3 regions of the Streptomyces lancefieldiae genome follow, and region 3 is predicted to be linked to each of the others. Evidence: riboswitches for the same ligand, from Rfam matches in the RefSeq annotation. Region 3 holds a riboswitch; each other region holds the start of a gene.

What was found. A riboswitch is a leader RNA that binds a small molecule or an ion and turns the genes downstream of it on or off. The one in region 3 is predicted to bind cyclic di-AMP.
Region 1: linked by a shared signal. The riboswitch ahead of RM812_RS33660 (M23 family metallopeptidase) and the one ahead of RM812_RS11945 (C40 family peptidase) in region 3 are both predicted to bind cyclic di-AMP.
Region 2: linked by a shared signal. The riboswitch ahead of RM812_RS19175 (M23 family metallopeptidase) and the one ahead of RM812_RS11945 (C40 family peptidase) in region 3 are both predicted to bind cyclic di-AMP.

What each region holds. Positions count from the first base shown of each region.
Region 1 is NZ_JAVRFH010000053.1:566-10,707, forward strand. It holds partial or broken gene RM812_RS33635 (asparagine synthase-related protein) at 1-1,531, opposite strand, end outside; gene RM812_RS33640 (MFS transporter) at 2,212-3,636, shown strand; gene lhgO (L-2-hydroxyglutarate oxidase) at 3,719-4,930, shown strand; gene trmB (tRNA (guanosine(46)-N7)-methyltransferase TrmB) at 4,944-5,855, shown strand; gene RM812_RS33655 (PrsW family intramembrane metalloprotease) at 5,866-7,224, shown strand; gene RM812_RS33660 (M23 family metallopeptidase) at 7,320-8,348, opposite strand; cyclic di-AMP (ydaO/yuaA leader) riboswitch at 8,359-8,516, opposite strand; gene RM812_RS33665 (PP2C family protein-serine/threonine phosphatase) at 8,760-9,962, opposite strand; tRNA gene RM812_RS33670 (tRNA-Met) at 10,116-10,142, opposite strand, start outside.
Region 2 is NZ_JAVRFH010000018.1:23,651-33,792, reverse strand. It holds gene RM812_RS19190 (DNA gyrase/topoisomerase IV subunit A) at 1-240, opposite strand, end outside; gene RM812_RS19185 (M16 family metallopeptidase) at 532-1,899, shown strand; gene RM812_RS19180 (M16 family metallopeptidase) at 1,896-3,284, shown strand; cyclic di-AMP (ydaO/yuaA leader) riboswitch at 3,475-3,639, shown strand; gene RM812_RS19175 (M23 family metallopeptidase) at 3,652-4,416, shown strand; gene RM812_RS19170 (GntR family transcriptional regulator) at 4,605-5,303, shown strand; gene RM812_RS19165 (HPr family phosphocarrier protein) at 5,428-5,709, opposite strand; gene RM812_RS19160 (bifunctional acetate--CoA ligase family protein/GNAT family N-acetyltransferase) at 5,887-9,072, shown strand; gene RM812_RS19155 (DUF5998 family protein) at 9,135-9,731, shown strand; gene RM812_RS19150 (alkaline phosphatase family protein) at 9,731-10,142, shown strand, end outside.
Region 3 is NZ_JAVRFH010000009.1:164,659-174,800, forward strand. It holds gene RM812_RS11910 (urease accessory protein UreF) at 1-193, opposite strand, end outside; gene RM812_RS11915 (urease subunit alpha) at 202-1,923, opposite strand; gene RM812_RS11920 (urease subunit beta) at 1,916-2,227, opposite strand; gene RM812_RS11925 (urease subunit gamma) at 2,242-2,544, opposite strand; gene RM812_RS11930 (TetR/AcrR family transcriptional regulator) at 2,709-3,362, opposite strand; gene RM812_RS11935 (ABC transporter permease) at 3,467-4,468, shown strand; gene RM812_RS11940 (ATP-dependent Clp protease proteolytic subunit) at 4,586-4,912, shown strand; cyclic di-AMP (ydaO/yuaA leader) riboswitch at 5,364-5,506, shown strand; gene RM812_RS11945 (C40 family peptidase) at 5,510-5,983, shown strand; gene RM812_RS11950 (ATP-binding protein) at 6,047-6,538, opposite strand; gene RM812_RS11955 (helix-turn-helix domain-containing protein) at 6,752-7,612, shown strand; gene RM812_RS11960 (DUF397 domain-containing protein) at 7,646-7,876, shown strand; gene RM812_RS11965 (8-amino-7-oxononanoate synthase) at 7,920-9,047, opposite strand; gene bioB (biotin synthase BioB) at 9,195-10,142, shown strand, end outside.

The DNA.
Region 1 (10,142 bases), on a different contig from region 3:
CCGGACCGACCCCGGACCGCTGGGAGGACGTCTGCAGGCGAACCGATACTTCAGCCAGCGCCTCTCCGGTCAGCCACCGCGCCGCGGGCCCCGGCCCCGCCCAGCACAGCACGGCGAGCGACGCCTCCATGGCCCCGTCACCAGGCGTGTCGAAGCGCCGGCGCAGCAGCCGTTCGGCGAGCACCTCGAGCCCGGTGCGGTACGGCGTCCGCGCGAGCCGCCGCGCCGCGGCGTACACGCGCGCGGGAACCAGCACCGAACCGTCGGCCTTGGCCAGGGCGGCGACCGGCCGTACGAGTTGCCGCCGCTTGCGGTCCATCAGCAGGTCGGCCAGCCGAGCCGGATGCGCGTCCAGCACCTGCCGCGCGCCGTACCCCGTGAAGTGGTCGGCACTGCCCGCGGCCAGCCGCGCCCGATGCCGTGCCGCCGCGACCAGGCAGGAGCCCGGTTCATCCGTCAGCGGGCCGTCCAGCGCGGCGTACGGCAGCACCTGCTCGTCACCGGCGACCACCACGTGGTGCAGCCGCGGATTGGCGGCCAGCGCACCCGCCCGCTCCAGCTCGGACTCCTGCCCGCCGACGGCCAGGTCGTTGAAGGTGACGGCCAGCAGCCGCTCCCCGGCCCCCGTGCCGTGCCCGAGCAGGGTCCCCGGCATCCCCGGCAGCCCGGCGGCCAGCAGCGCCAGCGTCCCCGAGGCCGGCCCGCCGGACAGGTCGGCGCCGATCCCCGGGACCGGCATCCCGCGCGCGGCGCGCCGTTCCGCGGGCCCCATGCCCGGCACCGGCCCGGGGTCGATGCCGTCGCCGGGGACGTGCCGCGGCGCGGCCAGCCGCGTCCGTACGGCCTCGACCAGGGCGTCCCGCACACCGTCCACCGCCCGGTCGGGATCGGCCGAGGGCGCCGCCACGGCGAGGGAGGCCACCGGCTCGTACCCCGCGATCTCGCGCGCCCCGGCGCGAAGGATCAGCGCATGCCCCGGCGGAACGCGCTTCACGCCGTCGTACGGGGTGGAGTCGTCCAGCGCGGCCGGCACGTCGGGCGCGGCGAGCAGCGCGGCGAGGTGCCCGAAGTCGAGGTTGGCCTCGACGAGGTCGGCCAGGGGCAGCGCGGCGGTCGCGTACGCCGTACCGCCGGACCAGGGGGTGTGGAACACCGGCCGCGCGCCCGCGAGGTCGCCGCAGACGGTGATGCGCCGTCCCACCTGGACGACGGCCGTGTAGCTGCCGGGCCACGCGGTCAGATGCCGGAGTGCGCCTCCCCGCGCGGCGAACAGCCCGACCCGCAGCTGCTCGTCGGTCGCGCCGCAGATGCCGAGGACGGCGATCCGGGTCTGCGGGTCCGCCGTGACGACGCGCACCTCGTCGGGGCGCCAGTCGCCGACCGCCCACAGGGGATCGGGGTCGCCCCACAACAGCTGGGAGCCCACGGGCTGCACGGTCTCGCCGTCGTACCCGGTGGCCCCCGCGGAGCCCCCCGCTCCGGCGCCCGGCGCGGCCATGGCGGCACTGCTCCACCCCACCAACCACCGCATCGACGCCTCCACAGGCTGGGGACAACCAGTGCACCGCACGAACTGGTTCCCCATGCTGCCATGAAGGGCGCGCCGCAGAGCGCCGGCGGAGCCGCGTGTGCTCCCATGAATGCGCCCCCGCGGAGACTCACGCGAGAGCGCCAACTCCCTGCTCGAGGGCGCGAGGACGACGCGAATGCGCCCCGGCAACGCGCCGTTTGGCTACCGCGCGCGCCCTCAACTCCCGTGGTGGGGGCGGTAGCACCCCGAGAGCACCGGGGTCGATTTTCGGCCAAATCGCCGTCACGCAGACACGTTCGAACACGCTACGTACAGGCTTTGCGCACTGCCCGGCGGCGCTCGGTCCGGGGGGCGAGGCGCACCCCCCGGACCGGTCCACCGCCCGCGGGGATGTAGGCGGCGGCGTCCCCCAGCCCACCGGATCCAGTACAGCGGGCCGACCCACGCATCACCATGGAACCGCTCCCCCGATGGCCGGAGTAGAGCGCACGGACGGGCGCACGGCCACACAGCGGGAGCACGCCGCGACAGACCGTACAGACTCCGCACCTCAGTACGGACCACAATCCCGCCATCCGGAACAATGCCTCTTAACGCATGGGATGCGGCGAACTACGCTGGGTTTACGAATGCCGCATGGTTATGCCAGCGCGGCAGCCGTCTGTGTCGAGGGGTGGCGCATGTCCAGGGAGCAACGCGGGCCGAACGAAAAGCTCGGCACGGTTCTCGCCCTCGCGGGAATCAGCAACGCAGGACTCGCGCGGCGCGTCAACGACCTCGGCGCCCAACGCGGGTTGACTCTTCGCTACGACAAGACGTCGGTGGCGCGCTGGGTGTCGAAGGGCATGGTGCCGCAGGGTGCGGCACCGCACCTCATCGCCGCCGCCATCGGCCAGAAGCTCGGCCGTCCCGTGCCGCTCCACGAGATCGGCCTGGCGGACGCGGACCCCGCTCCCGAAGTGGGCCTCGCCTTCCCGCGGGACGTCGGCCAGGCCGTCAGGTCCGCCACCGAGTTGTACCGTCTCGACCTCGCCGGCCGCCGGGCCGGCTCCGGCGGCATCTGGCAGTCGCTCGCCGGATCGTTCGCAGTGAGCGCATACGCAACGCCCGCATCGCGATGGCTGATAACCCCGGCCGACAGCTCGGTGGCGCGCGAGGCGAGCCCCGCCGAGGGCTCCGGCGCACCGCTCAAAGTCGGCCACAGCGATGTGCAGAAACTCCGGGAGGCCGCCGAGGACGCCCGTCGCTGGGACTCCAAGTACGGCGGCGGCGACTGGCGTTCGTCGATGGTCCCCGAGTGCTTGCGCGTGGAGGCGGCGCCCCTGCTCCTCGGCTCCTACTCCGACGAGGTCGGCCGCGCCCTGTTCGGCGCCTCGGCCGAACTGACCCGCCTGGCGGGCTGGATGGCCTTCGACACCGGCCAGCAGGAAGCGGCCCAGCGCTACTACATCCAGGCCCTGCGCCTGGCCCGCGCGGCGGCCGACGTCCCCCTGGGCGGCTACGTACTCGCCTCCATGTCGCTCCAGGCGACCTACCGCGGTTTCGGCGACGAGGGCGTGGACCTCGCGCAGGCCGCCCTCGAGCGCAACCGGGGGCTGGCCACGGCCCGCACCATGAGCTTCTTCCGCCTGGTCGAGGCACGGGCTCACGCGCGCGCGGGCGACGCACCGGCGGCCGGCGCCGCCCTGAAGGCGGCCGAGAGCTGGCTGGAGCGCGCCCGCCCCGGCGACAGCGACCCGTCCTGGCTGGGTTTCTACTCCTACGACCGGTTCGCCGCCGACGCGGCCGAGTGCTACCGCGACCTCAAGGCACCACGCCAGGTCCGCCGCTTCACCGAGCAGGCACTGTCGAAACCGACGGAGGAGTTCGTACGCTCGCACGGACTCAGGCTCGTCGTCTCGGCGGTGGCCGAGCTGGAGTCGGGCAATCTGGACGCGGCCTGCGAGCAGGGTGTGCGGGCGGTCGAGGTCGCCGGCCGCATCTCCTCCGCCCGCACCACCGAGTACGTCAGGGACCTCCTCCACCGCCTGGAGCCGTACGGCGACGAGCCACGCGTGGTCGAACTGCGCGAGCGCGCCCGCCCGCTCCTGATGACATCGGCATGAGCCCGCCGTCTCCCGGGTTTGAAGGCATTGTCAGTGGCACAGTGCACTATCGAAGCCGGGAGGTGGGCCGGAGGTGGAACGGATGCGGGCCGAGATCGCATACGACTGCGACGTGCTGGTGATCGGCGGCGGGATCGTCGGGCTGTCCACGGCGTACGCGATCACCCGCGCCGCGCCCGGCACACACGTCACGGTGCTGGAGAAGGAACCGGGCCCGGCCCGGCACCAGACGGGCCGCAACAGCGGCGTCATCCACAGCGGCGTCTACTACCGCCCGGGCTCCCTGAAGGCCGACTACGCGGTGCGGGGCGCCGCCGAGATGGTCAAGTTCTGCGCCGAGTACGGCATCGACCACGCGGTCACCGGCAAGCTGATCGTCGCCACCGACCGGGCCGAGCTGCCCCGCCTGCACGCCCTCGTGCAGCGCGGCCGGGAGAACGGCATACCGGTACGGGAGCTGGGCGCCGCCCAGATCGAGGAGTACGAGCCGGAGGTCCAGGGCCTCGCGGCCATACACGTCGGCACGACCGGCGTCTGCGACTACGTCGCCGTGGCCCGGCAGCTGGCCCGGGCCTCGGGCGCGCGGATCCGCTACGACGCCGAGGTGCGGCACATCGACCGGCGCCCGGACCTCGGGGTCGCCGTCCGCACCCGTTCCGGGGAGGTGCTGCGCGCCCGGGTCCTGGTGAACTGCGCGGGGCTGCGCTGCGACGAGATCGCCCGGATGACCGGGGACGACCCCGGCATGCGGATCGTCCCCTTCCGGGGCGAGTACTACGAGCTGGCGCGACCCGAAATGGTGCGGGGGCTGGTCTACCCGGTGCCGGACCCGGCCTTCCCGTTCCTCGGGGTGCATCTGACCCGCGGCATCGACGGAAGCGTGCACATCGGCCCCAACGCGGTCCCGGCGCTCGCCCGGGAGGGCTACGACTGGGGCGTGGTGCGGCCCCGCGAGCTCGGAGGAACGCTGGCCTGGCCGGGCTCGTGGCGGCTGGCCCGGCGGCACTGGCGGTACGGCGCCGGCGAACTGCGGCGGTCGCTGTCCAAGCGGGCGTTCACGGCGGCGGTCCGCAGGCTGCTGCCCGGCGTGACGGAGGAGGACCTGGTGCCGGCGGCCGCGGGGGTGCGGGCGCAGGCGGTGCTCGCGGACGGGACGCTGGTGGACGACTTCCTGATCCGCGAGGGCGCCCACGCCGTGCACGTCCTGAACGCACCGTCGCCCGCGGCGACAGCGGCGCTGCCGATCGGGCGGGAGGTGGGGCGCAGGGCGCTGGCCATGCTCGGACGGCCGTAAAATTGGGGGCACTGTGTCTGATTTCCGCAGCGCTTCCGACGCCCCCCAGCCAGCCGCCCCCCATGCCGACGCGTCCCCCGTCGGCGGGTCCCCGCGGCACACCCGTGTCAAGGGCGAGCCCCGGTTCCCGGACGGGCCCAAGGCCGATCCCGCCGGATCGCACTTCGAGCGGCGGATCCGCAGCTTCCAGCCCCGGCGGAGCCGGGTGACCGCCGGGCAGGCGGACGCGCTGCAGCGGCTGTGGCCGAAGTGGGGGCTGGACATCGACGGGCAGCGGGTCATCGACCTTCCCGAGTTGTTCGGCAACAGCGGACCCGTGGTCCTGGAGATCGGCTTCGGCATGGGCGAGGCCACCGCCCAGATGGCCGCCGCCGACCCGGACACCAACATCCTCGCCGTCGACGTCCACACCCCCGGCCAGGGCAACCTGCTCGCTCTCGCGGACCGGAACGGGCTGTCCAACATCCGGGTGGGCAACGGCGACGCGATCATCCTCCTGCGCGAGATGCTCTCCCCCGACTCCCTCGCCGGCCTGCGCGTGTACTTCCCCGACCCCTGGCCCAAGAAGCGGCACCACAAGCGCCGTCTGATCCAGCCGGAGTTCCTGACCCTGGCCGCGACCCGGCTGGCGCCGGGCGCCGTCGTGCACTGCGCCACCGACTGGGAGCCGTACGCGGAACAGATGCTCGAGGTCCTCACCGCGCACCCCGACTTCGAGAACACCGTGCCCGACGGCGGTTACGCGCCGCGCCCCGCCCACCGGCCGCTGACCCGTTTCGAGGGCCAGGGCCTGGACAAGGGACATGTGGTGAACGACTTGCTCTTCCGCCGCGTACGGCACCCCGTACCGCACCGCGACGAGCACCCCGCACCGCACCGCGAACAGCACCGCGATCAGTACAAGGAGCAGCCCCCCACCGGTTAGGGTCCATGCCGTGGCCACCTGTCCCCCGTATCCGACGTATCCGCCGCGTCCGCACTGGTGGCAGCGCACCTGGGTGCGTTACGGCGCGCTGATCACCCTGCTGGCGCTCTCCGGCCTGGTGATCCTGGCCCTGGTGCGTGAACAGACCGGGACGCAGGGGTTCCTGGTGGGGCTGGGGCTGGCGGTACTGCCCGTGCCACTGCTCATCGCCGCGTTCCGCTGGCTGGACCGGGTCGACCCCGGGCCCTGGCGGAACCTGCTGTTCTGCTTCGCCTGGGGCGCCTGCGCGGCGGCGTTGATAGCGATCATCGCGAACAGCTTCGCCACGAGGTGGATAGCGACGGCCACCGCCGACCCGGCCGGTGCGGACACCCTCGGCGCCACGGTCATAGCCCCGGTCGTCGAGGAGTCCGCCAAGGCCGCCGCCGTCCTGCTGGTCTTCCTCTTCCGCAGGCGGGACTTCACCGGCATCGTCGACGGCGTGGTCGTCGCCGGTGTCACCGCCACCGGCTTCGCCTTCACCGAGAACATCCTCTACCTGGGCACCGCCTTCGGTACCGACCAGCTCACCGGCGACAGCGGCATCGCCTCCGTCACCGCCGCGACCTTCTTCGTCCGCATCGTGATGTCGCCGTTCGCCCACCCGCTGTTCACCGTGCTCACCGGCATCGGCTTCGGCATCACCGCGCTCCTGGCCGACCGCCACCGCCTGCGCCGCGCCCTGCTCCCGCTGTCCGGCCTGCTGCTCGCGATGGGCATGCACGCGCTGTGGAACGGCTCGGCCTCGTTCGGCCAGTACGGCTTCTTCGCGGTGTACGCGGCCTTCATGCTCCCCGCGTTCGGCCTGCTGACCTGGCTGGTGATCTGGACCCGGCAGCGCGAACTGGTCACCGTGCGGGCCGAACTGCCCGCGTACGTCGCGGCCGGGTGGCTGGCGCCGACGGAACCGTTCGCCCTCGGCTCGATGCGCGCCCGTCGCATCGCCCGGCAGCACGCCCGCCGGTACGCGGGGAAACCGGCGGCGCGGGCGGTGGCGCAGTACGAGGCGTACGCGACCTCACTGGCCTTCCTGCGGCACCGGGGGCGCCGGGGCGGGGCGGGCGCCGACTACGTCGTACGGGAGCGGGAACTGCTGGACGCCCTGTGGCACCGACGGAACGTGGCACGCCCGGCCCTGGAGCACGCGGCCCGCGTCACGGCACCTCCGCCTCCCGTCCTGCCGTGGCCATGGCCGGGACACGGGGGACACGGCTCGTACGGCCCCTACGGTCACGCCCCTACCGTGCCGACATCAGTACCGGTACCGACGCAGTACCCCGCACCCCACCCGTACCTGCCGTACTCCCCGCCCCACCCCGACCAGCGATAGCCGCCCGGACGCACGGACCGGCAGCCCTGACGTCGAGGGGGTCTCCGTCAGGACCGCCGGGGTTCAGCGGCGGCGAGGGCCGGGGAGAGTGCGGCTCAGGGAGTGAGGCCCTTGCTCTGCAGCCACGCCATGGGGTCGATGCCGGCGCCCGAGCTCGTGTGGACCTCCATGTGGAGGTGGGCGCCCGTGACGTTGCCGGTGGCGCCGACGCGGCCGATGACGTCACCGGTGCTGACCTTCTGGCCGACGCTGACGCCGATGGAGGACTGGTGGGCGTACCAGATCTCGGTGCCGTCGTCGAGGGTGAGCACCGTCTTGTAGCCGTACGACCCTTCGTAGCCGGCCGATGTGATCGTGCCGCTGTGGACCGCCTTGAGCAGTGTGCCCGTGGGTGCCGCGAAGTCGAGGCCGGTGTGGTGGCCGGAGGACCAGTAGGCGCCGGCCTGACCGTAGGTGGAGGAGATCGTGTACGAGGAGGTCGGCAGCGTGTACTGCTTGGCCAGCTGCGCGAGCCGCTCGGCCTCGGCCTTCTTCTCGGCCTCCTCCTCCGCCTTCTTCTTGGCGGCGGCGGCCTTGGCCTTGGCTTCCTCCTCCGCCTTGGCGGCGGCTTCCGCGGCCTGCTTCTCGGCGGCGGCCGCAGCCTCGGCGGCGGCCCTGCTCTCGGCCTGGGCCTGCTGCTGCTCGGCCTGCGCCATGATCCGGGTCCGCAGGGTCTCACCGGCGTCGGTGGTGCCCTCCGCGGTGTCGGTGGAGGCCGTGCCGATGCCGCTGAGCGGGGTGGCGGTGCCCTCCGGCTCCGGCTCCTCGTCGGAGATGAGCGAGCCGACGTTCGGCAGGTCCGGCATGGAGATCGGCACCGGCGGCTTGCCGGCCTGCGCGCTGGCCATGCCGCCCGCTCCGACGGCCGCTATGACACCGACGCCGAGGACGGTGGAACTGCGGGCGAGTCCGCCGCGCTGCTTGGCGACGCGGTGCCGGCCGCGTACGGGGCGGATGGACTCCTCGGTGGGATTCCACTCCTCCCAGGGGCCCTCTTCGGCACGGTGGCCTTCGTGGCCGAAGGTTTCGGTGTCGTGCCGGCTCGGCACGAACGGGGCCTCGGGGGCAGGCCGGTTGGACGCCACGTGGGCGTACTCCTTTCCTTCCTTCCGCCTACCGGGTTAGCTGACGGGTTCGGAGCAGGAAGGTCTCCTACGCGCGTATATCGGCCGTGTCTCCACGGCGTCATACGCCCGATTCACCCCAAGGTGGTGGTTCCCCGGTTCCCTCACGGGATTCGGCGCGTGCGCACGGAGCCGCCTTCTGTGACGGCTGGGACGACCGCGCTGCGTTATCGAACGTTAATAGACGGGGGGCTCGGATTCCAAGCTGTTCCACTTGATCATTAACGGATTCCGCGGGGACGTAAGCCTCACCATCGGCTAAAACGGGGCGACTTGACCGCCCCTCAGTGGCACCTCCCGCCCCAGCACTTTCTGACGGTGTGTCAGTTGTTATGCGCAGGGCGCTCGATCCGTCACCAACCGTGATGGCGGTCAGGGCCGTCGTACGGCGAGCAGGGCCATGTCGTCCGCCATGCCGCCCCCGGAGTGGCGGCGCACGTCCTCGGCCAGGGTGTCGAGCAGCTCGGCCGGATGCCGGAAGACGCGACCGGCCAGCCGCTGGTGCGGCTCGTAGAACTCGCCCCGGTCGTCGCGGGCTTCCGACAGACCGTCGGTGTACAGCAGCAGTGTGGCCCCACCGGGGAAGTCGACCTCGTCCGCGCGGTCGGGCCACACACCGAGCTCGCCCATGCCGAGCGGCAGCGCGGACTCCCGGGCGGGCAGCGGGAGCAGGGTGCCGTCGGCGTACAGCAGCAGGGGCGGAGGATGGCCTCGGTTGACGATGCGGACCACGCCGTCGCCGTGCGGGAGTTCGGCGAGGACGGCGGTGGTGAACCCCTCGAAGGCGTCCAGTCCTTCCCGCCGGGTGCCCTCGCGCGCCAGGGCCCGCTCCAGCCGCTGCGCCACCGCCTCCAGCGTCGTCTCCTGCTCGGCGGCCTCCCGGAAGGCGCCGATCACGACGGCGACGGCGGCCACCGCCCCCATGCCCTTGCCGCGTACGTCCCCGACGATGAGCCGGACGCCGCGCGCGCTGTCCTGCACCGCGTACAGGTCCCCGCCGATGAAGGCGTCGGCCTGCGCGGCCTCGTAGCGGGCGGCGATCTCGAAGCCGCCGATCCGCTCGGTGGGCTCGGGCAGCACGGCGCGCTGGGCGGCCTCGGCGATCTCGCGGACGGAGACGAGGCGCTCGTCGGTGCGGCGCACGAAGGCGTTGACGAGGACGGCGAGTGCCGCGACCGTCGCGATGGTGATCAGCTCCGTGAGGGAGTCGACGTAGTGGATGACGCCCTTGCTGAGCTGGAGCCCGATCACGGCGGCGACCACGGCGACACCGGTGAGCGCCGTGCCGCGCCGTGAGTAGACCGGGGCGGCGACCAGGGGCGCGGCCGTGTAGAGGGGCCCGGCGGTGAAGTACCTCGGGGTCAGGATGTCGTACAGGACGGCGATGACGATCAGCAGTACGGGCAGCAGGCGTACGAGGGTCCGCCCGTACGCGGTCCGCCGCCGCCGCTCGGGCCCGGCGGACGGCGGGAGCACCATGTTGTCGCCGAGCCCCGGGTCGGGCACGGGATCGCCGGGAAGCCGGCCGCCGGCCCGGGCGTACGGTCCCTCGTCTGCCACGTCACCTGGCCGCACCACTCGTCTCCCGCCGCCCCGCACGTCGACGCCGCCTGCCGTCCCGTTCTCCAGGTTTCCCGGAGCGGGGGCGGGGGGCGAGCCTTCGGGGGCCGACCGGGTGAACGCACCGAAGGCCGGAATCCTCAATGGATTCCGGCCTTCGGTCTTGAGTAGCGGGGACAGGATTTGAACCTGCGA
Region 2 (10,142 bases), on a different contig from region 3:
GACGCGCGCGCACTTGACGTAGCCGCGCTCGGGGCGCAGGCCCATCTCGTTCATCTGGTACACGATGCGGCGGTGCACCGGCTTGAGGCCGTCGCGGGCGTCCGGCAGGGCGCGGGAGTAGATGACCGAGTACGCGTACTCGAGGAAGGAGCCCTGCATCTCGTCGACGACGTCGATGTCGAGGATCTTCTCCTCGTACGAGTCGTCGGGCGGCGGGGTCTTCGTACTACGGCGGGCCATCGCTGCCGGCTCCTTGCTGAAGCGTGAACGGTGATCTGACGCGGTCCATTGTGGACCGCGGCACTGACAGCGACCGACCAGGACCCGTCACGGGCTGCCCGGCCGCCCGGGGCTGCCCGCAGCGTACGCCCTCGTGTCCGGCGGCTCGCCAACCCCTTTCTCGCTCTCGGCGTACGAGAGCCGGGAACTCCACCGGTGGCCCGCACGCTTGCATACAGTGGCAGGATCGGTGGGAATTCCGCAGTTCCGCCCAATGATTCCACTTAGGTTTCCGCGATCGAAGGGACGTACATGCCCATGGGTCACACGGCCACAGCCCAGGCAGGCTCCGGCGGCCTGACAGCGACCGAGCACCGCCTGGCCAACGGCCTGCGCGTGGTGCTCTCCGAGGACCACCTGACCCCGGTCGCGGCGGTGTGCCTCTGGTACGACGTCGGCTCCCGTCACGAAGTCAAGGGGCGTACCGGCCTGGCTCACCTTTTCGAGCACCTGATGTTCCAGGGCTCCGCCCAGGTCAAGGGCAACGGCCACTTCGAGCTGGTGCAGGGCGCCGGCGGCTCGCTCAACGGCACCACCAGCTTCGAGCGCACCAACTACTTCGAGACCATGCCCGCCCACCAGCTGGAGCTCGCCCTCTGGCTGGAGGCCGACCGCATGGGCTCGCTGCTGGCCGCCCTGGACGACGAGTCCATGGAGAACCAGCGGGACGTCGTCAAGAACGAACGCCGCCAGCGCTACGACAACGTGCCCTACGGCACGGCGTTCGAGAAGCTGACCGCCCTCGCCTACCCGGAGGGGCACCCGTACCACCACACGCCGATCGGCTCGATGGCCGACCTGGACGCGGCGACGCTGGAGGACGCGCGCGCGTTCTTCCGGACCTACTACGCGCCGAACAACGCGGTGCTGTCGGTCGTCGGCGACATCGACCCGGAGCAGACGCTCGCCTGGATCGAGAAGTACTTCGGCTCCATCCCCTCGCACGACGGCAAGCAGCCCCCGCGGGACGGTTCGCTGCCGGACGTCATGGGCGGGCAGCTGCGCGAGGTCGTCGAGGAGGAGGTCCCGGCCCGTGCCCTGATGGCGGCCTACCGCCTGCCGGAGGACGGCACGCGCGCGTGCGACGCGGCCGACCTGGCCCTCACCGTCCTGGGCGGCGGCGAGTCCTCCCGCCTGTACAACCGGCTGGTGCGGCGCGACCGCACGGCCGTGGCCGCCGGGTTCGGCCTGCTGCGGCTCGCCGGGGCGCCCTCCCTGGGGTGGCTGGACGTGAAGACGTCCGGTGACGTCGAGGTGCCGGTCATCGAGACCGCCATCGACGAGGAGCTCGCCCGGTTCGCCGAGGAGGGTCCCACGGCCGAGGAGATGGAGCGCGCCCAGGCCCAGTTGGAGCGCGAGTGGCTCGACCGCCTCGGCACGGTCGCCGGCCGCGCCGACGAACTGTGCCGGTACGCCGTCCTGTTCGGCGACCCGCAGCTCGCCCTCACCGCCGTGCAGCGGGTGCTCGAGGTGACGGCCGAGGAGGTCCAGGAGGTCGCCAAGGCCCGCCTGCGCCCCGACAACCGCGCGGTGCTCGTCTACGAGCCCACCGCCCCCGCCGACGAGACCGCCGCCGACGAGACCGACGCCACCGACGAGAACGAGGAGGCGGCCAAGTGACCGAGCTCGCCACCATGGAATTCCACGCGCAGCCGCAGGCCGGTGAACCCAAGCCGTGGGCGTTCCCGGCCCCCGAGCGCGGCAGTCTCGCCAACGGCCTCACCGTGCTGCGCTGCCACCGCCCCGGCCAGCAGGTCGTCGCCGTCGAAGTACTCCTCGACGCACCTCTGGACGCCGAGCCGACCGGTCTCGACGGCGTCGCCACGATCATGGCGCGCGCCTTCTCCGAGGGCACCGACAAGCATTCCGCGGAGGAGTTCGCCGCCGAGCTGGAGCGTTGCGGCGCCACCCTCGACGCGCACGCCGACCACCCCGGCGTCCGGCTGAGCCTGGAGGTGCCGGCCTCACGTCTCGCCAGGGCACTCGGCCTGCTCGCCGACGCCCTCAGGGCGCCCGCGTTCACGGACAGCGAAGTGGAACGGCTGGTCCGCAACCGCCTCGACGAGATCCCGCACGAGCTGGCCAACCCCTCCCGCCGCGCGGCCAAGGAGCTCTACAAGCAGCTGTTCCCGGCCGAGGCGCGCATGTCGCGCCCGCGCCAGGGCACCGAGGAGACGGTCGCGAGCATCGACTCGGGAGCCGTACGCGCCTTCTACGAGAAGCACGTCCGCCCCGCCACGGCCACCGCCGTGGTCGTCGGCGACCTCACCGGCGTCGACCTCGACGCGCTGCTCGGCGACACGCTGGGCGCGTGGACCGGCTCCGCCGCCGAGCCGCGCCCCGTGCCCCGGGTGACCGCCGACGACACCGCCCGGGTCGTCGTCGTGGACCGCCCCGGAGCGGTCCAGACGCAGCTGCTGATCGGGCGCACCGGCGCCGACCGGCACGACCGCGTGTGGCCCGCGCAGGTGCTCGGCACCTACTGCCTGGGCGGCACCCTCACCTCCCGCCTGGACCGCGTCCTGCGCGAGGAGAAGGGATACACCTACGGCGTACGGGCTTTCGGCCAGGTCCTGCGGTCCGCCCCCGACGGCACGGGCGCCGCCCTGCTCGCCATCAGCGGCTCCGTCGACACCCCCAACACCGGCCCCGCCCTGCAGGACCTGTGGACGGTGCTGCGCACGCTCGCCGAGGGCGGACTCACCGACGCCGAGCGCGACGTCGCGGTGCAGAACCTGGTCGGGGTGGCGCCGCTGAAGTACGAGACGGCGGCGGCCGTGGCGAGCACGCTGGCCGACCAGGTCGAGCAGCACCTGCCCGACGACTACCAGGCCACGCTCTACCGCCAACTCGCCGCCACCGGCACCGTGGAGGCCACGGCGGCGGTGGTGAACGCCTTCCCGGGGGACCGACTGCTGACGGTCCTCGTCGGTGACGCGGCGCAGATCAAGGAGCCCGTCGAAGCCCTCGGCATCGGCGAAGTGACCGTGGTGGCCGCCGAGTAGGGCACACGAGCGCGGCGGCCCTGGTGACGAATGCGTCACCAGGGCCGCCTTTTGTCCGAATTGAGGGAGTGGCTGCCTGTCTGCCCTGTGGCATGCGCTACAAAAAGCCTGTTGCGTTTGAGGATTGAAGGCAGCCGCGTTTAGCGTCGTCCGGGCTGTTCGTCAGGCAGTGCGCCGCACCCGCGGCACCGGACAGTCATCGCCGAGTCCCCGTACGGCGCGAGCCAGGGGAGCCGGGGACCCATCGCAGTCCCTGGGGTGAATCGGATGCCCGCGCGTGCAGCGAGGGGGTCCGTAGGAGACCTTCCTGCTCCGAACCCGTCAGCTAACCCGGTAGGCGAGAGGGAAGGAAAGGAACAGCCTCTACATGGCGTTCACGCGCGCCACCGGGAAGCACCGCCGTCCCAGCCGGGTGCACCGCACCACCGCCCGCGCGGCGGGTGTCGCGGCCCTCGCCACCACCGGCGTCGTCGGCACCCTCGCGGCTCCGGCGCTCGCCGCCGAGTCCGAGGCGGAGCAGAGCGGACTCACCCCGGTCGTCACCATCGGCGACTCCGTGGCCGACGAGATCGACGCCCAGGCCGCCGCGCAGAAGCAGGCAGCCCTGGACGCAGCCGCCCGAGAGGCGGCCGAGGAGGCCGCGCGCGAGCGGGCGGCCGAGGCGGCGAAGGAGGCGCGCGAGGCCAAGGAGCGCGCCGCGCGTGAGGCGGAGCGCGAGCGCCTCAACACCTTCGTGTCGCCGATCACCGCCTCCTACGTCTCCACCGCCTACCGGGCCGGCAGCTCCCTGTGGTCCTCCGGCAGTCACACCGGCATCGACTTCCACGCCTCCAGAGGCACCTCCGTGCACGCCGTCGGCGTCGGCACGGTCGTCGAGGCCGGCTGGGGCGGCGCGTACGGCAACCAGGTCGTGATCAAGATGCACGACGGCACCTACACCCAGTACGGCCACCTGTCGTCCATCGGCGTCTCGGTGGGCCAGTCGGTCGTCCCGGGCCAGCAGATCGGCCTCTCCGGCGCCACCGGCAACGTCACCGGACCGCACCTGCACTTCGAGGCCCGCACGAGCCCCGAGTACGGCTCGGACATGGACCCCGTCGCCTACCTCCGCTCCCACGGCGTGAACGTGTGACGACGGACGGTACGGCAACCGAAAGCCCCGGCTCCCCGAGCCGGGGCTTTCGGATTTCCGGGCGCGGTGCTGTCCAAAAAATATCCATGAAATCCGCCGCGCCGTCCGAATGCCAGCCCCATTGGCCTAGAGTCACGGAACACACGTCCATCGTCGACGTTTCACGGGGATTAAGACGGAGGTCGGTCATGCGTATTCCGGCGCACTCGGTGTGCACGGCGATCCGGGACGACATCGTCGCCGGCGTCCACGGGCGGGGCAGCCGGCTCACCGAGGAACTCCTCGCCCGCAACTACGGCGTCTCCCGCGTCCCCGTCCGCGAGGCGCTGCGTACGCTGGAGGCCGAGGGGTTCGTGGTGACCCGGCGGCACGCGGGCGCGTGCGTGGCGGAGCCGACCGCACAGGAGGCCGCCGACCTGCTGGAGACGCGTACGCTCCTGGAACCCCTCGGCGCCTCCCGGGCCGCCCGGCGCCGCACCGAGGCCCACCTGAAGGTACTGCGCGGGCTGGTCAGGCTGGGACAGGAACGCGCCAGGCGGGGCAGTGGCGAGGACCTGCGCTCACTGGGCGGCTGGTTCCACGAGACCCTCGCGCAGGCCGCCGGCAGCCCCTCCCTGACGGCGCTGCTGACCCAACTGCGCCACAAGATCGCCTGGATGTACGTCGTGGACGCGCCGACCGGACCGGTGGAGTACTGGGCGGAGCACGGCGCGATCGTGGACGCGGTGGCCCGGGGCGACGCCGAGCGCGCGCGGGCGCTCATGGCACTGCACACCGAGCGGTCCGCGCCGGCGCACCGCTTGCGGTTCGCCTCCGGCGGTGAGCAGCGGGCGGGGCGTGTGAGGAACTCGCAACGTCCCGTAAACATGTCGAGCCCGCGGCATTAACACGGGCACCGTATACAAAAGAGGAGTCAATTTCGGGGGCTATTTCCTGCTGCCCGGAAAAGGGGAAAACGAAAGGCCCGCCCCGTGGTCCGGTCCGGGGTGGGCCTTTCGGTGCTGCTGTCGCTCAGACGGTCTCGGGGAGTTCCTCGAGGCCCTCGGAGACCAGCTTCGCCAGCCGCTCCAGGGCGGCGTCCGCACCCTCGGCGTCGGAGGCGAGGACGATCTCCTCGCCGCCCTGGGCGCCGAGGCCGAGGACGGCCAGCATGGAGGCCGCGTTGACGGGGGACCCGTCGGCCTTGGCGATCGTCACCGGGACGCCTGTGGCCGTGGCGGCTCGGACGAAGATGGAGGCGGGGCGGGCGTGGAGACCCTCGGCCCAGCCGACGTTGACGCGGCGCTCAGCCATGTGATGCTGCCCTTCAGGTGTTCAGGGTTGTCTAGACCAGTTTCCCACATCGTGAAGCATGCCCGGACGGACACGCTCTGCGGGGGTGGTGGCCGTCGGACCGCGGCCTCGGCCCGACCTTCCGTCCCCACAGACTGCCTCGCGCCGTTGTCGCACGCGAGCCGTACTCTGGGGCCCATGCAGACCTCGTCGGACCGGCACGAGTATCCCGCCCACTGGGAAGCCGACGTGGTGCTGCGCGACGGCGGCACCGCGCGCGTCCGCCCCATCACCGTTGATGACGCCGAGCGCCTGGTCAGCTTCTACGAGCAGGTCTCCGACGAGTCGAAGTACTACCGCTTCTTCGCGCCGTACCCTCGCCTGTCCGCCAAGGACGTCCACCGCTTCACGCACCACGACTTCGTGGACCGGGTGGGACTCGCGGCCACGATCGGCGGCGAGTTCATCGCCACCGTACGCTACGACCGCATCGGCGCGGGTGGAACGTCCGCGTCGTCCCACCCGTCGCCCACCACCACCCTTGCCGGAGGGCGCTTCGCGCCCGCCCCTCCCGTCTCCGACGAGGCCGAGGTCGCCTTCCTCGTCCAGGACGCGCACCAGGGGCGCGGCGTCGCCTCGGCGCTCCTGGAACACATCGCGGCCGTCGCGCGTGAGCGCGGCATCCGCCGCTTCGCCGCGGAGGTGCTGCCCGCCAACACCAAGATGATCAAGGTGTTCATGGACGCGGGGTACACCCAGAAACGCAGCTTCGAGGACGGCGTGGTCCGCCTGGAGTTCGACCTCGAACCCACCGACCGCTCGCTCGCCGTGCAGTACGCGCGCGAACACCGCGCGGAGGCGCGGTCCGTTCAGCGGCTGCTCCAGCCCGGCTCGGTGGCGGTCGTCGGCACCGGCCGCGCGCCGGGCGGCGTCGGCCGCAGCATCCTCGGCAACATCCGTGACGCGGGCTACACCGGCCGGCTGTACGCCGTGAACAAGGCCTTCCCCGAGGAGCGCGGGGAACTCGACGGGGTGCCCGCGCGCCGCTCGGTGCGCGACATCGACGGGCCCGTCGACCTCGCCGTCGTCACCGTGCCCGCGGAGCACGTCCCCGAGGTCGTCACCGAGTGCGGCGAACACGGCGTGCAGGGCCTGGTGGTGATCTCCGCCGGGTACGCCGACAGCGGCCCCGAGGGACGTGAACGCCAGCGCGCCCTCGTACGGCAGGCGCGCTCGTACGGCATGCGGATCATCGGACCCAACGCCTTCGGGATCATCAACACCTCCCCGCGGGTACGGCTCAACGCCTCCCTCGCCCCCGAGACGCCCCGCCCCGGCCGGATCGGCCTGTTCGCCCAGTCCGGCGCGATCGGCATCGCCCTGCTGTCCCGGCTGCACCGGCGCGGCGGCGGGGTCACCGGCGTCACGGGCGTGTCGACCTTCGTCTCGTCCGGCAACCGGGCCGACGTCTCCGGCAACGACGTCCTGCAGTACTGGTACGACGACCCGGAGACCGACGTCGCCCTGATGTACCTGGAGTCCATCGGCAACCCGCGCAAGTTCACGCGCCTGGCCCGGCGGACCGCCGCCGTCAAGCCCCTGGTCGTGGTGCAGGGGGCCCGGCACGGCGGCGTGGCACCGCAGGGGCACGCGGTACAGGCGACACGGCTGCCGCACGCGACGGTCTCGGCCCTGCTGAGGCAGGCCGGCGTGATCCGCGTCGACACCATCACCGACCTGGTCGACGCGGGACTGCTGCTCGCCCGCCAGCCGCTGCCGGCCGGACCGCGGGTGGCGATCGTCGGGAACTCGGAGTCACTGGGACTGCTGACGTACGACGCGTGTCTCTCCGAGGGGCTGCGACCGCGCCCTCCGCTCGACCTGACGACGGCGGCGTCGCCGGAGGACTTCCACGCCGCCCTCTCCAGGGCGCTGGCCGACGACACGTGCGACGCGGTGGTGGTGACCGCGATCCCGACCGTGGGGGAGGGGTCGGCCGGCGACACGGCCCTCGCGGAGGCGCTGCGGTCGGCGGCGTCCGCGGCGCCCGGCAAGCCCGTCCTCGTGGTGCACGTGGAGCTGGGCGGGCTGGCGGAGGCCCTGTCCGCGGCGGCGAGCACGGCACCACAGGTCACCCCGCCCACCGAGCCGCAGGCTGCCCCGCCAGCCGAGCCGCAGGCTGCCCCGCCAGCCGAGCCCCGGGCCGCCGTGGCCCCCGAGCCCGGGGGCCCGTCCGCGGAGAGCCGGACAGCTGCGGCCTCCGGGTCCCGGGCGGCCCCGCCCGCCGGGCCCCGGCCGGCCGTGGCTCCCGACCCGAAGGATGCGCAGCCCTCCGAGCCCCGGGCGGCCGTGGCCCCCGAGCCCGGGGCGGCTTCGGCCGCGGAGGCGGAGGCGCCCAGGGAGGCACAGGCGGTGCCGCCCGGCGGGCTCCGGACGCCCCCGCCCCCCGCGGCGGGTGCCGCCCAGCCGACGGCTCCCGTGCGGCGGCCGCCCGCCGAACCCGTCGGGGCTCCGGACGGAGCCCACCTCATCCCCGCCTACCCCGCCGCCGAACGCGCCGTCCGCGCCCTCGCGCAGGCGGTCTCCTACGCCCAGTGGCGCCGCGACGCCGCCGACCCCGGCAAGGTGCCGGAGTACGAGGACATCGACGAGAAGGGCGCCGCCGAGCTCATCACCGGCCACCTGGCGCGCGGGCAGGGCCTCACACTCGGCCCGCAGGAGACCTGCGAGCTGCTCGGCAGGTACGGCGTCCACGTCCACCGCGCGCTGCCCGCCCCCACCCCCGACGACGCCGTCGCCGCCGCGCGGACCCTCGGCTACCCCGTCGCCCTCAAGGCCACCGCCCCCCACCTGCGTCATCGCGCCGACCTCGGCGGCGTACGCCTGGATCTCGCGGACGAGGAACAACTGCGGCGGTCGTACGCCGAGTTGACCGAGCTGTTCGGCAAGTCCGAGGAGCTGCGTCCGGTGGTGCAGGGCATGGCCCCGCGCGGCGTCGACACGGTCGTGCGGGCGGTCATCGACCCGGCGGCCGGCGCGGTGCTCTCCTTCGGGCTGGCCGGGGCCGCCACCCAGCTGCTCGGCGACATGGCGCACCGGCTGGTCCCGGTCACCGACCGGGAGGCCACCTCGCTCGTCCGCTCGATCCGCACGGCCCCGCTCCTCTTCGGCTGGCGCGGCTCGGCCCCGGTCGACACCGCCGCCCTGGAGGAGCTGCTGCTGCGGCTCTCCCGGCTGGTCGACGACCACCCGGAGGTCGTCGCGGTCACCCTGGAACCGGTCGTCGTCGCCCAGCGCGGCCTGAGCGTCCTCGGCGCGTCCGTCCGCCTCGCGCCCCCGCCCGCCAGGGACGACCTCGGCCCGCGGACCCTGCCGGCGTACTGACCGCGCACGGACCGGCCGGGGGATCGCACGAGCGTGCCGCGCAGTCATTGGGTCCCCGTAGGATGGACGGCATGGCCAAGACCAGTACGACGACCCAGGGGCTGCGAGCGGCGATCGAGCGCAGCGGCTACTACCCGGCCCTCGTGGCCGAGGCGGTGGAGGCCGCCGTGGGCGGCGAGCCCGTCCGGTCGTACCTGGTCCATCAGGAGACGACGTTCGACCAGAACGAGGTGCGCCGGCACGTGACCGTGCTGGTGCTCACCGGCAACCGCTTCATCGTCAGCCACACCGACGAGCAGGCCGCCGACGACACGTCCCCGACGCCGTACGCCACGACGTCCACGGAGTCGGTCAAGCTCGGCCGGATCTCGTCCATCGTCGTCAGCCGCGTGGTCGCCAACCCGGAGAAGTACAAGCCGGGCACACTGCCCCGCGAGATCGTGCTGACCATCGGCTGGGGCGCCGTCTCCCGCCTCGACCTTGAGCCGGCCGCCTGCGGCGACCCCAACTGCGAGGCGGACCACGGCTACACCGGAAGCTCGACGGCCGACGACCTCAGCCTGCGTGTCAGCGAGGCCGGGGACGGCCCGGAGACGGTGCGCCAGGCGCTCACCTTCGCGCAGGCCCTCTCCGAGGCGACCGCGGACTCCGCCCGCTGATGGTGCAGACCGCCGCCTGGGACACCCACCCGGAACCGCTCCCCGTCGACTCCGCCCCCGTACCCGAGTACGGCGCCGGCTCGCTCGCCGACCTGCTGCCCACGCTGGCCGCCGGCCTCGGCGTCCCCGGCATGACCGCGGGGATCACCGAACTGACCCCCGCCGACCGGAACTGCGTGTTCCTGATCGACGGCCTCGGCTGGGAGCAGCTGCGGGCCCACCCGGACGAAGCCCCCTTCCTGAACTCCCTGATCGGCAGCTCACGCGGTGGAACCGGACGTCCGATCACCGCCGGCTACCCGGCGACCACCGCCACCTCCCTCGCCTCCGTCGGCACCGGTCTGCCGCCGGGCGCCCACGGCCTGCCCGGCTACACCGTGCGCAATCCGGCCACCGGCGAGCTGATGAACC
Region 3 (10,142 bases):
CGAGGGCCGCGGCTGCCGCCAGGGAGGCCGCGACGGCCCCGCTCGTGTGCAGCCGCCCCCGGCAGAAATCCTCCAGGGTCGCGGCGTCGGTGACGTGTCCCGCCCGGACGGCGGCCTCCGCCCCGCCGGAGTGGGCGTGCCCTCCGGCGGGGAAGCGGCCGTCCGCGAGGACGAGCAGTGCTGCGCGGCTCATGTCGGCGCTCAGAACAGGAAGTACCGCTGGGCGAGCGGCAGTTCGGCCACGGGTGCGGGTTCGACGAGCTCGCCGTCGATGGTCACCGCGAAGGAGTCAGCGGCGACCTCGACGCGCGGCAGGGCGTCGTTCTGCCGCATGTCGGCCTTGGAGCGGCCGCGAGTGGACCGGATGGGTACGAACTCCCGCCCGAGACCGAGGCGTTCCGGCAGGCCGTCCTCGATGGCCGCCTGGGCCACGAAGTTGACCGAGTTGGCGGCGGGCGCCCTGCCGAGCGCGCCGAACATCGGACGCGACAGGACCGGCTGCGGGGTGGGGATGGAGGCGTTGGCGTCGCCCATCTGCGCGTACGCGATCTGTCCGCCCTTGAGGACGACCTGTGGCTTCACCCCGAAGAACCGCGGATCCCAGAGCACCAGATCGGCGAGCTTGCCGGCCTCGACGGAGCCGACCTCGTGCTCGATGCCCTGGGCCACGGCGGGGTTGATGGTGTACTTGGCGACGTAGCGACGGGCCCGCAGGTTGTCGGCGCGGGTGTCACCGGGCAGGAAGCCGCGGCGCCGCTTCATCACGTGCGCGGTCTGCCAGGTCCGCAGGATCACCTCGCCGATGCGGCCCATGGCCTGGGCGTCGGACGACATGATGGAGATCGCTCCCATGTCGTGCAGGATGTCCTCGGCGGCGATGGTGCTGGGCCGGATGCGGGACTCGGCGAAGGCCAGGTCCTCGGGGACCGCCGGGTTCAGGTGGTGGCAGACCATCAGCATGTCGAGGTGTTCCTCGACGGTGTTGACGGTGTGCGGCCGGGTCGGGTTGGTGGACGCCGGCAGCATGTTGGGCAGCGAGACCGCCGTGATCATGTCGGGCGCGTGGCCGCCGCCGGCGCCCTCGACGTGGAAGGCGTGCAGGGTACGGCCGGCCACCGCGTCGAAGGTGTCACCGACGAAACCCGCCTCGTTCAGGGTGTCGGTGTGGACGGCGAGCTGGACGCCGGACTCCTCGCAGACGTCGAGGCAGGCGGAGATCACGGCGGGGGTGGCGCCCCAGTCCTCGTGGATCTTGAAGCCGAGGACGCCGGCGCGCAGCTGGTCGCGCATGGACTCCTTGGACATGGTGCTGCCCTTGCCCAGGAAGCCGATGTTGACGGGGCTCGACTCCAGCGCCGCGAACATCCGGGCGAGGTGCCAGGAACCCGGGGTGACGGTGGTCGCCTTGCTGCCTTCGGCGGGACCGGTACCGCCTCCGATGAGCGTGGTGACGCCGGACGCGAGCGCCTCGTCGACGGCGGCGGGGGCGATGAAGTGGACGTGGGTGTCGATGCCGCCCGCGGTGACGATCCTGCCGTTGCCGGCGATGACCTCGGTCTCGGGGCCGATGACGAGCTCGGGGTGGACACCGTCCATGGTGTCCGGGTTGCCGGACTTGCCGATGCCGGTGATGCGGCCGTCACGGATGCCGATGTCGGCCTTGACGACACCCCAGTGGTCGATGATCACGGCACCGGTGACGACGGTGTCGGGCGCGCCCTCGGCACGGGTGGCGCGGGACTGGCCCATGGACTCGCGCAGGACCTTGCCGCCGCCGAAGACGGCTTCGTCACCGGAGCGGCCGGGGCCGCCGCAGCGGTCCTCCTCGATCTCGACGAGCAGGTCGGTGTCGGCGAGGCGGATGCGGTCGCCGGTGGTCGGGCCGAACAGGTCGGCGTAGGCGGCGCGGGACAGCTCAGGCATCGAGGGCACCTCCGGTCGCACCGCGCAGTCCGACGACGACGCGAGCACCCGCGAGCGGGACGAGTTCCACGTCGACCGGGATGCCGGGCTCGAACCGGACGGCGGTGCCGGCGGCGATGTTCAGCCGCTTGCCGCGGGCCGCCGCGCGGTCGAAGTCGAGACCGGGGTTGGCCTCGGCGAAGTGGTAGTGGGAGCCGACCTGGACGGGCCGGTCGGCGGTGTTGAGCACGGTCAGGCGGACGCTCGGGCGTCCCTCGTTGAAGGCCACCGGCTCGTCGGCGAACAGGATCTCTCCGGGAATCATGGCTGCTGTCCCCGTCAGATGATCGGATCGTGGACGGTGACCAGCTTGGTGCCGTCGGGGAAGGTGGCCTCGACCTGCACGTCGTGGATCATCTCGGGAATGCCCTCCATGACCTCGTCGCGCTGGAGCAGCTTGCGTCCCGAGGCCATGAGTTCACTGACCGTACGACCGTCGCGGGCACCTTCGAGGATGTGCGCGGTGATCAGCGCGACGGCCTCGGGGTGGTTGAGCTTCAGGCCTCGTGCGCGGCGCTTCTCCGCCACGTCCGCGGCCACATGAATGAGCAGTCTCTCCTGCTCGTGCGGGGTCAGTTGCACTTACCACCTCACAGGGCGTCACGCCAGGACCCGACGGTCCGGCTGCCGCGGCCACCGCGACGGCTATAGATGTAACACACATGAATGCACGGGAAACGCACACACCGGTGTTCAAAACCGCAGGTGGATCGGGTGGAGAGTAGGGTTGCAGTGTTTCCGCCACGTCACTCGGATTTGACCGACTGATTACCGATGTCGCCGGATGCCTCTCGCATGCTCAGCAGCCCCCGCATGCCCGCCCGCAGGGCCTCGTGCGGGAAGCCGCCGAACAACGCGTACTGGGCGCCGAGCCCCTGGGCCGTGGCCATCAGTGTGCGGACCACGGCGTCCGGGTCGACGTCGTCGCGCATCATGCCCGTCTCCTGATAGCGCGCCACCACCTTCACCCAGGCCGCCCTGACCTTGCCGAAGCCCTCGCTCAGGGTGGCCGACAGCTGTTCGTTGCGCAGCGTCTCGGCCCAGACCTGGATCATGAGCCTCGGGAACAGCCACTCACCGTCCTCCCCCACGGCCGACCGTCCCTGCGTCATGTGGGTCAGGGTCCGGACGATGAGCTCGTCGGGCATGGGCGGCGGGCTCTCCAGCGCGGCCCGCTCGTACATGTCCCGCACCGTGCCCAGCACCTCGGTGACGATCGCCTCGATCAACTCCTCCTTGCCGCTGAAGTAGCGGTAGACGGCGCCCGCCGACAGGTCGACCTCCTTCAGGACGTCCTGCATCGACGTGGCGTGGAAGCCGTTGCGGGCGAAGCAGCGCGCGGCGCCGTCGAGGATCTGCCGACGGCGGGCGTCGAGGTGTGCCTGGGATACGCGGGCCATGGAGCCAACCTAAAACGAACATTCCTTCTTGACAAGGAACCCGGATCGCCGCACGGTGGAGCGGGAAGTAAAACGAACGAATCTTCTTTTTACAAGGAGCGCCCATGTCGTCCCCGTCGCACGGCCGCCGCATGGCCGCCATCGTCGTCCTGGTCCCCGTGATGGTGGCGCTGGCCCTCTGGGCCTTCGCCTGGCCCGCCGCCCGCACGGCACCCCGCGATCTGCCGCTCGGTGTGGCGGGGCCGACGGCCGCGGTCGCGCAGATGGAGCAGCGACTCACCCAGAAGGAGGGCGCCTTCGAGATCCACCGCTACGCCGACGAGGCCGCCGCCCGCGACGCGCTCCAGGAGCGGACGGTGTACGGCGCGGTGGTCGTGACCGACGGGGGCCCGAAACTGCTCACGGCGTCCGCGGCCGGCCCCGCCGTGGCCCAACTGCTGCAGCAGGCGGTGAGCGCACAGGCGTCCGCCACCGGGGCCTCCGTCCAGGTCGTCGACGTGGTGCCCGCCCCCGAGGCGGACCCGCGCGGCGCCGCCGTGAGCGCGAGCGTGCTGCCGCTCGCGCTGGCCGGAGTCGCGGCCGGTGCGACGGTGACCCTGCTGGGGCTGCGCGGCCTGCGCGCGGTGGGCACACTGGTCGGCGCCGCCGCACTGACCGGCCTGGTGGCGACGGCGATCACGCACAGCTGGCTCGGGGTGGTCACCGGCGACTGGTGGGCCGTGGCCGGGGTCCTCGGGCTGTCGACGCTGGCCGTGGCCGCGGGCCCGGCCGGGCTCGGGGCGCTGCTCGGGCGGCCGGGTATCGGCCTGGGCGCGTTGCTGGTGGTGCTGCTGGGCAACGCGTTCTCGGGAGTGGCCTCCGCCCCGGAGATGCTGCCCCGGCCGGCCGGGGCGATCGGCCAGTGGCTGCCGCCGGGGGCGGGCGGTTCACTGCTGCGCTCGGTCTCCTTCTTCGACGGCGCCGCGGCCACGGGACCCGTGTTCACGCTGACGTGGTGGGTCGTACTGGGTCTGGGTGCGGTCCTGCTCGGCGGCACACTGCGCCGGCGCGCGCACAGCGAGGCGCCCGTCTCCGACCGGGCCCCGGCGCCGGCCCGGTCGGTCTGAGGGCCGCGCCCGGGGTGACCAGGGTGTGCTGCTGCCCGGCGCAGGCCGGTCCCTCCGCCGCGGGGCCGCCGGCGGCGGGCACCCCGGGCCGGCGCGCCGTACTGCCGGGGCGTCCGGGTGACGCCCAGTCAACCTCCGTTCACCGGCCCGAAGGAGGGGAAGGCAAGTGATCCGGCCCTCCACGCCGACGCGTTCGCCCACATCCGCGCCCGCCTGGAGCGGATCCCCGTACGGCACACGGGCCGCACTCCCGAGCGGGTGAACACCGACATCGAGCGGGCAGCGAACCTGGACGCGCACCAGGCCCCGGAGCACGGCCCGGTGGACCGGACGGCGCCCGGCCGCAGGGCCACGCTCCCGACGTCCGGCGTTGAGGTGAGCCGCCGACGCTGCCACCGGAACCGCCGCCGCTGCCCGCCCCGACCCGCGCGGAGGCCGACCTGATCGACCTGTACCTGGGCTTCGGGTGCTCGAGCGGGGAACGGCGGACCGCGCGTCAGGCTTCCGCCGTTTCCGGCGGTTCAGGCGGCAGGGGCCCGAAACGGACCAAACGGCGTACCCCCTTTCGGCGTAGGAACACCCCCGATTTCCGACCGGCCGAAGTTGCGCACCGTGTCCTCCCGGTCAGCGGAACAAGTCGTTGCGCCGCAGGTCCCCGGTTCGTCGACGCACTCGGCGGTGGCTCGAACCCGGATGCGCCCACCCGAACGGATGAACGGCGAGTAACAACACAAAGTGCACGTCCCGTTGGGAATTTCCCACCGGAGGAGACAAGATCCGTGACTGACGACAAGCCCCCGCCGCAGCGGCGGGGCGGTCCGGGCGGACGCCGAGTCCTGCCGCCGCCCGGACGACCGGTCGACAGGAGTGGATCGGCAGGAGTGGAGGACCCGAGCACGACGGGCCGCCGGAACGGTGATCTCCGCGAGAGGCGCCGGGCCGAGCAGCCCTTGGGGTGAAGCCGCACTCGTGCGGCCGGGCAACTTCGCCAGCCCGAATCCGACAGGTCACCCTTCACAGGCGGCTGACGAAGGGTTGCGCATGTCCACGCTCAATCGTGTCCCGTCCCTGATGGCCCGCGCGGGCACGGCCTCAGCTCTCACCCTCGCCGCCATGGGCGGATCCGTCGTGGTCCCCGGTGCCGCCTCCGAAGCAGCGGCGGCGACCCATGCGACCAAGGCCCTCAAGATCGCGGCCTCCAAGAAAGGTTCCCCGTACATGTGGGGTGCCACCGGTCCACGCAGGTTCGACTGCTCGGGCCTGACGCTGTACTCGTTCAAGAAGGCCGGCAAGAAGCTGCCGCGCACCGCGGCCCAGCAGTACAACAAGACGCGTCATGTCTCCGCCAAGAATCGCAAGTCCGGGGACCTGGTGTTCTTCCACTCGGGCAGCAGCGTCTACCACGTCGGCATCTACGCCGGGAAGGGCAGGATCTGGCACGCCCCGAAGACCGGGGCCGTGGTACGCCTGGAGAAGATCTGGACCAGCAGCGTCTGGTACGGCCGGGTCAAGTAGCGGGCCCGGGCAGGTGACGGTGCCCTGACCCGTCGTCACCTGCCCGTGTGCCGCCGAGGCGCCTCACGGCTGAGGCTCCTGGCCGCCCACGACCTGTCCCGCGGCCGTGACCGGTTCGGGGGTCACCGGTCCGCCCAGGGGTGTCCAGGGCAGTTCGATGGAGACGGTCTTGCCGCCCTCACGCGTGGGCCGGACTCTCAGCTTGCCGCCGCACTCCGCGGTCAGCCAGCGGATGATCACCATGCCCCGGCCGTTGTCCTGCTGGACGGCGGCGGGCAGGCGCTTGGGGAAGCGGGGATGGCTGTCGGTGACGCCGATGCGCAGCCGTGACCGACGGTCGAGCCCGAGGTCCACCGTGAAGGTGGGGGACTGTCCGAGCGTGTGCTGGACCGCGTTGGTCGCAAGCTCGGAGACGATGAGCCGGACGGTGTCGGACACCTCGGTGTCCGCCGGCAGGCCCCACTCCGCCAGCGTGCCGACCACATAGGTGCGCGCGGCGGCCACCGAGGCGGGATCGCTCGGCAGAGTGACGGATGCTTCCAGATGGTCTGCCATGGAGACGTCGTCCCTTTCCCCCGGGACCGCGGTCCGACACGGAGCGGATGGTTCGAGTACGGTCCCGGACTGGTGCTTCGCCGCCAGACTGCCACCCCAGGGCGGTGAAGGACGGCGATCCCCCAAGATATGCATATATCTGTCGCTCGAAGCGGTGAACTCTGCGACGGCAGAGCGTATTCGGGCGGACCATAGGGAGTAAGGGAGTGGCCCATGCAGCACGGTCCCGTGGTGCGTCGCCGGAAGCTGGGCGCCGAACTGCGCGCCCTGCGCACGTCGGCGGGGATCACCAGCGGTGAGGCGGCCCGACTGGTGGGCTGGCACCAGTCGAAAGTCAGCCGGATCGAGACCGGGACCAGCGGCGCGAAACCGGCCGATGTGCGGTTACTGCTGGACGCCTTCGGGGTGGACGACGCCCAGTTGCGCGAGTTACTGGTGATGCTGGCAGGCTCCGACGACACGGGCGGCCGCAACCACTGGTGGCACGCCTATCGAGGGGTGCTGCCGCCGACGTACCGGGACTTCATCAGCCTGGAGTCCCAGGCGAGCGCGATGCGCACGCTGGAGACCACGGTGGTCCCCGGCCTGCTGCAGACGCCGGAGTACGCCCGCGCGGTGACCCGCGCCGCGGTGGACGGGTTGCCCGAGAAGCGGCTGGACACGCTGGTGGAGGTCCGGCTCGCCCGGCAGGACGTGCTGCGGGCGCAGCGGCCCCTGGAACTGAGCGCGGTCCTGGACGAGGCGGTACTGCGCCGGGAGGTGGGCGGGCCCGGGGTGATGTCCCGTCAGCTGGCGCGCCTGGTCGAGGCCGCGTCTCTCCCCCATGTCCGGCTCCAGGTACTGCCGTTCGCCGCCGGGGCGCACATCGGTGTCACCGGCCCTTTCGTAATCTTCTCTTTTTCGCGCACTTCTGATCTGGACGTGGTTGTTCTCGACCACTTGACGAGTAGCCTGCATCTCGAACGGAAAGAAGACCTGGAGGCCTACACCGAGGCCTTCGATGCCCTTTTGACCCATGCCCTTTCGCCCGAGGACTCGTTGGACTTCATCGCCGCGACCGCGGCAGGCGCGTAAGGAGGCACCATGTCAGGCACCAATTCAGGCTCCGTGTCGGAACTTCCCCGGACCATCCGGGCCAGTACCGAACTGCCCGGGGTGCGGTGGCTGCGCAGCAGCTACAGCACCGGAGCGAACAACTGTGTGGAGGCGGCCCGCCCGTCGGCCGGCCCCTGGGCCGGACTGCTCGCCGTGCGCGACTCCAAGGACCCGGCCGGACCCGCGCTGCTCTTCTCCCCCGAGAGCTGGGCGTCGTTCACGGCCGGGATCCACGGCCGCTGACGCCGACGGGGCATCGGGCGGCGCACGGCCGTGTCACGCCGACTCATGGTCGCGTTTCGCCGATCACCCGTACAGCGCGTTCGATCTGATCCCCGGAGAGGTCCGCACGAGCGGTCAGCCTGAGCCGTGAGATGCCGTCGGGCACGGAAGGAGGACGGAAACAGCCCACGGACAGGCCGGCCGCCCGGCAGTCGGCCGCCCAGCGTACGGCCCCCTCCGGGGAGGGGGCGCGCACCGCGACGACCGCGGCGTGCGGACGTACCGCTTCCAGCCCCAGGGCGGTCAGGCGGGCGTACAGGTCGGCCGCCACCTCCCGGGCCCGCGCCGCCCGCTGCGGCTCGCGGCGCAGCAGGGTGAGCGCCGCCAGGGCCGAGCCCGCCGCCGCGGGGGCGAGGCCGGTGTCGAAGATGAACGTCCGGGCCGCGTTGACCAGGTGGTCGACGACCCGGGCGGGGCCGAGCACGGCGCCGCCCTGACTGCCGAGCGACTTGGACAGGGTGACCGTGGCGACGACGTCGTCGGCGCCCGCGAGCCCCGCCGCGTGCGGGGCGCCCCGGCCGCCCTCGCCGAGCACGCCGAGGCCGTGGGCGTCGTCGACGACCAGTCCGGCGCCGTGCTCCCGGCAGGCGGCGGCGAGCGCGGCCAGCGGCGCCGCGTCGCCGTCGACCGAGAAGACCGTGTCGGAGACGGCGACGGCTGGGCCGTCGTGCGTCGCCAGTGCCTTGCGCACCGCCTCCGGGTCGGCGTGCGCCACGACCTGGGTCGTGCCGCGGGCCAGCCGGCAGCCGTCGATCAGCGAGGCGTGGTTGCCCGCGTCGGAGACGACGAGGGTGCCGTGCGGCGCCAGCGCGGTGACCGCGGCGAGGTTGGCCGCGTATCCGGAGGAGAAGACGAGTGCCGCCTCGAAACCGCAGAAGGCGGCCAGTTCCCGTTCGAGCGCGGCGTGCAGCTCGGTGGTGCCGGTCACCAGCCGGGAGCCGGTCGCGCCGGCCCCCCAGGTCCGCGCGGCCCGGACCGCCCCCTCGGCGACCTCCGGGTGCCGGGCCAGCCCGAGGTAGTCGTTGCTCGCCAGGTCAAGCAGCGGCGAGTCGGCCGGACGGGGGCGCAGCGTCCGCACGAGCCCGGCCCGGCGGCGCAGTTCCGCCTGCTCGTCGATCCAGCCGAACGCCATGGGCGGTCCTCTCGTTTTGTAGGCAGTGGACAGACACTAGCGGCACCGTCGGCCGCCCGATGTGTGGCAATACCCACACGGTGATCCGCCAGGGTTGTGCGAAGCCTCCTTGGCCCCGGGCGGCCCCTTAGGACAGGATCAGCTCTCATGGACCTGCTGAACACGCTGGTGGACAAGGGGCTTCGGCGCGAGTCGCCGACCCGCGAGGAGGCTCTCGCCGTCCTCGCCACTTCCGACGACGACGTGCTCGATGTGGTGGCCGCGGCAGGCAAGGTGCGCCGTCACTGGTTCGGCCGACGGGTGAAGCTCAACTACCTCGTCAACCTGAAGTCGGGCCTGTGTCCCGAGGACTGCTCCTACTGCTCGCAGCGGCTCGGCTCCAAGGCCGAGATCCTCAAGTACACGTGGCTCAAGCCCGACCAGGCCTCCGAGGCCGCCGCGGCGGGCGTGTCCGGGGGCGCCAAGCGGGTGTGTCTGGTGGCCAGCGGACGCGGTCCGACCGACCGGGACGTGGACCGGGTCTCGGACACCATCAGGGCCATCAAGGAGCAGAACGAGTCCGTCGAGGTGTGCGCCTGCCTGGGGCTGCTGTCCGACGGGCAGGCGGAGCGGCTGCGCGAGGCGGGCGCCGACGCCTACAACCACAACCTCAACACGTCCGAGTCGACGTACGGCGACATCACGACCACCCATACGTACGCCGACCGCGTGGACACGGTGCGCAAGGCGCACGCGGCCGGGCTGTCCGCCTGCTCGGGGCTGATCGCGGGCATGGGCGAGAGCGACGAGGACCTGGTCGACGTGGTCTTCTCGCTGCGCGAGCTGGATCCGGATTCGGTGCCGGTCAACTTCCTGATCCCGTTCGAGGGCACGCCGCTGGCCAAGGAGTGGAACCTCACCCCGCAGCGGTGCCTGCGCATCCTGGCGATGACGCGGTTCGTCTGCCCGGACGTAGAGGTGCGGATCGCCGGCGGGCGCGAGGTGCACCTGCGCTCGATGCAGCCGTTGGCCCTGCACCTGGCCAACTCCATCTTCCTCGGCGACTACCTCACCAGTGAGGGCCAGGCGGGCCGGGCCGACCTGGAGATGATCGCG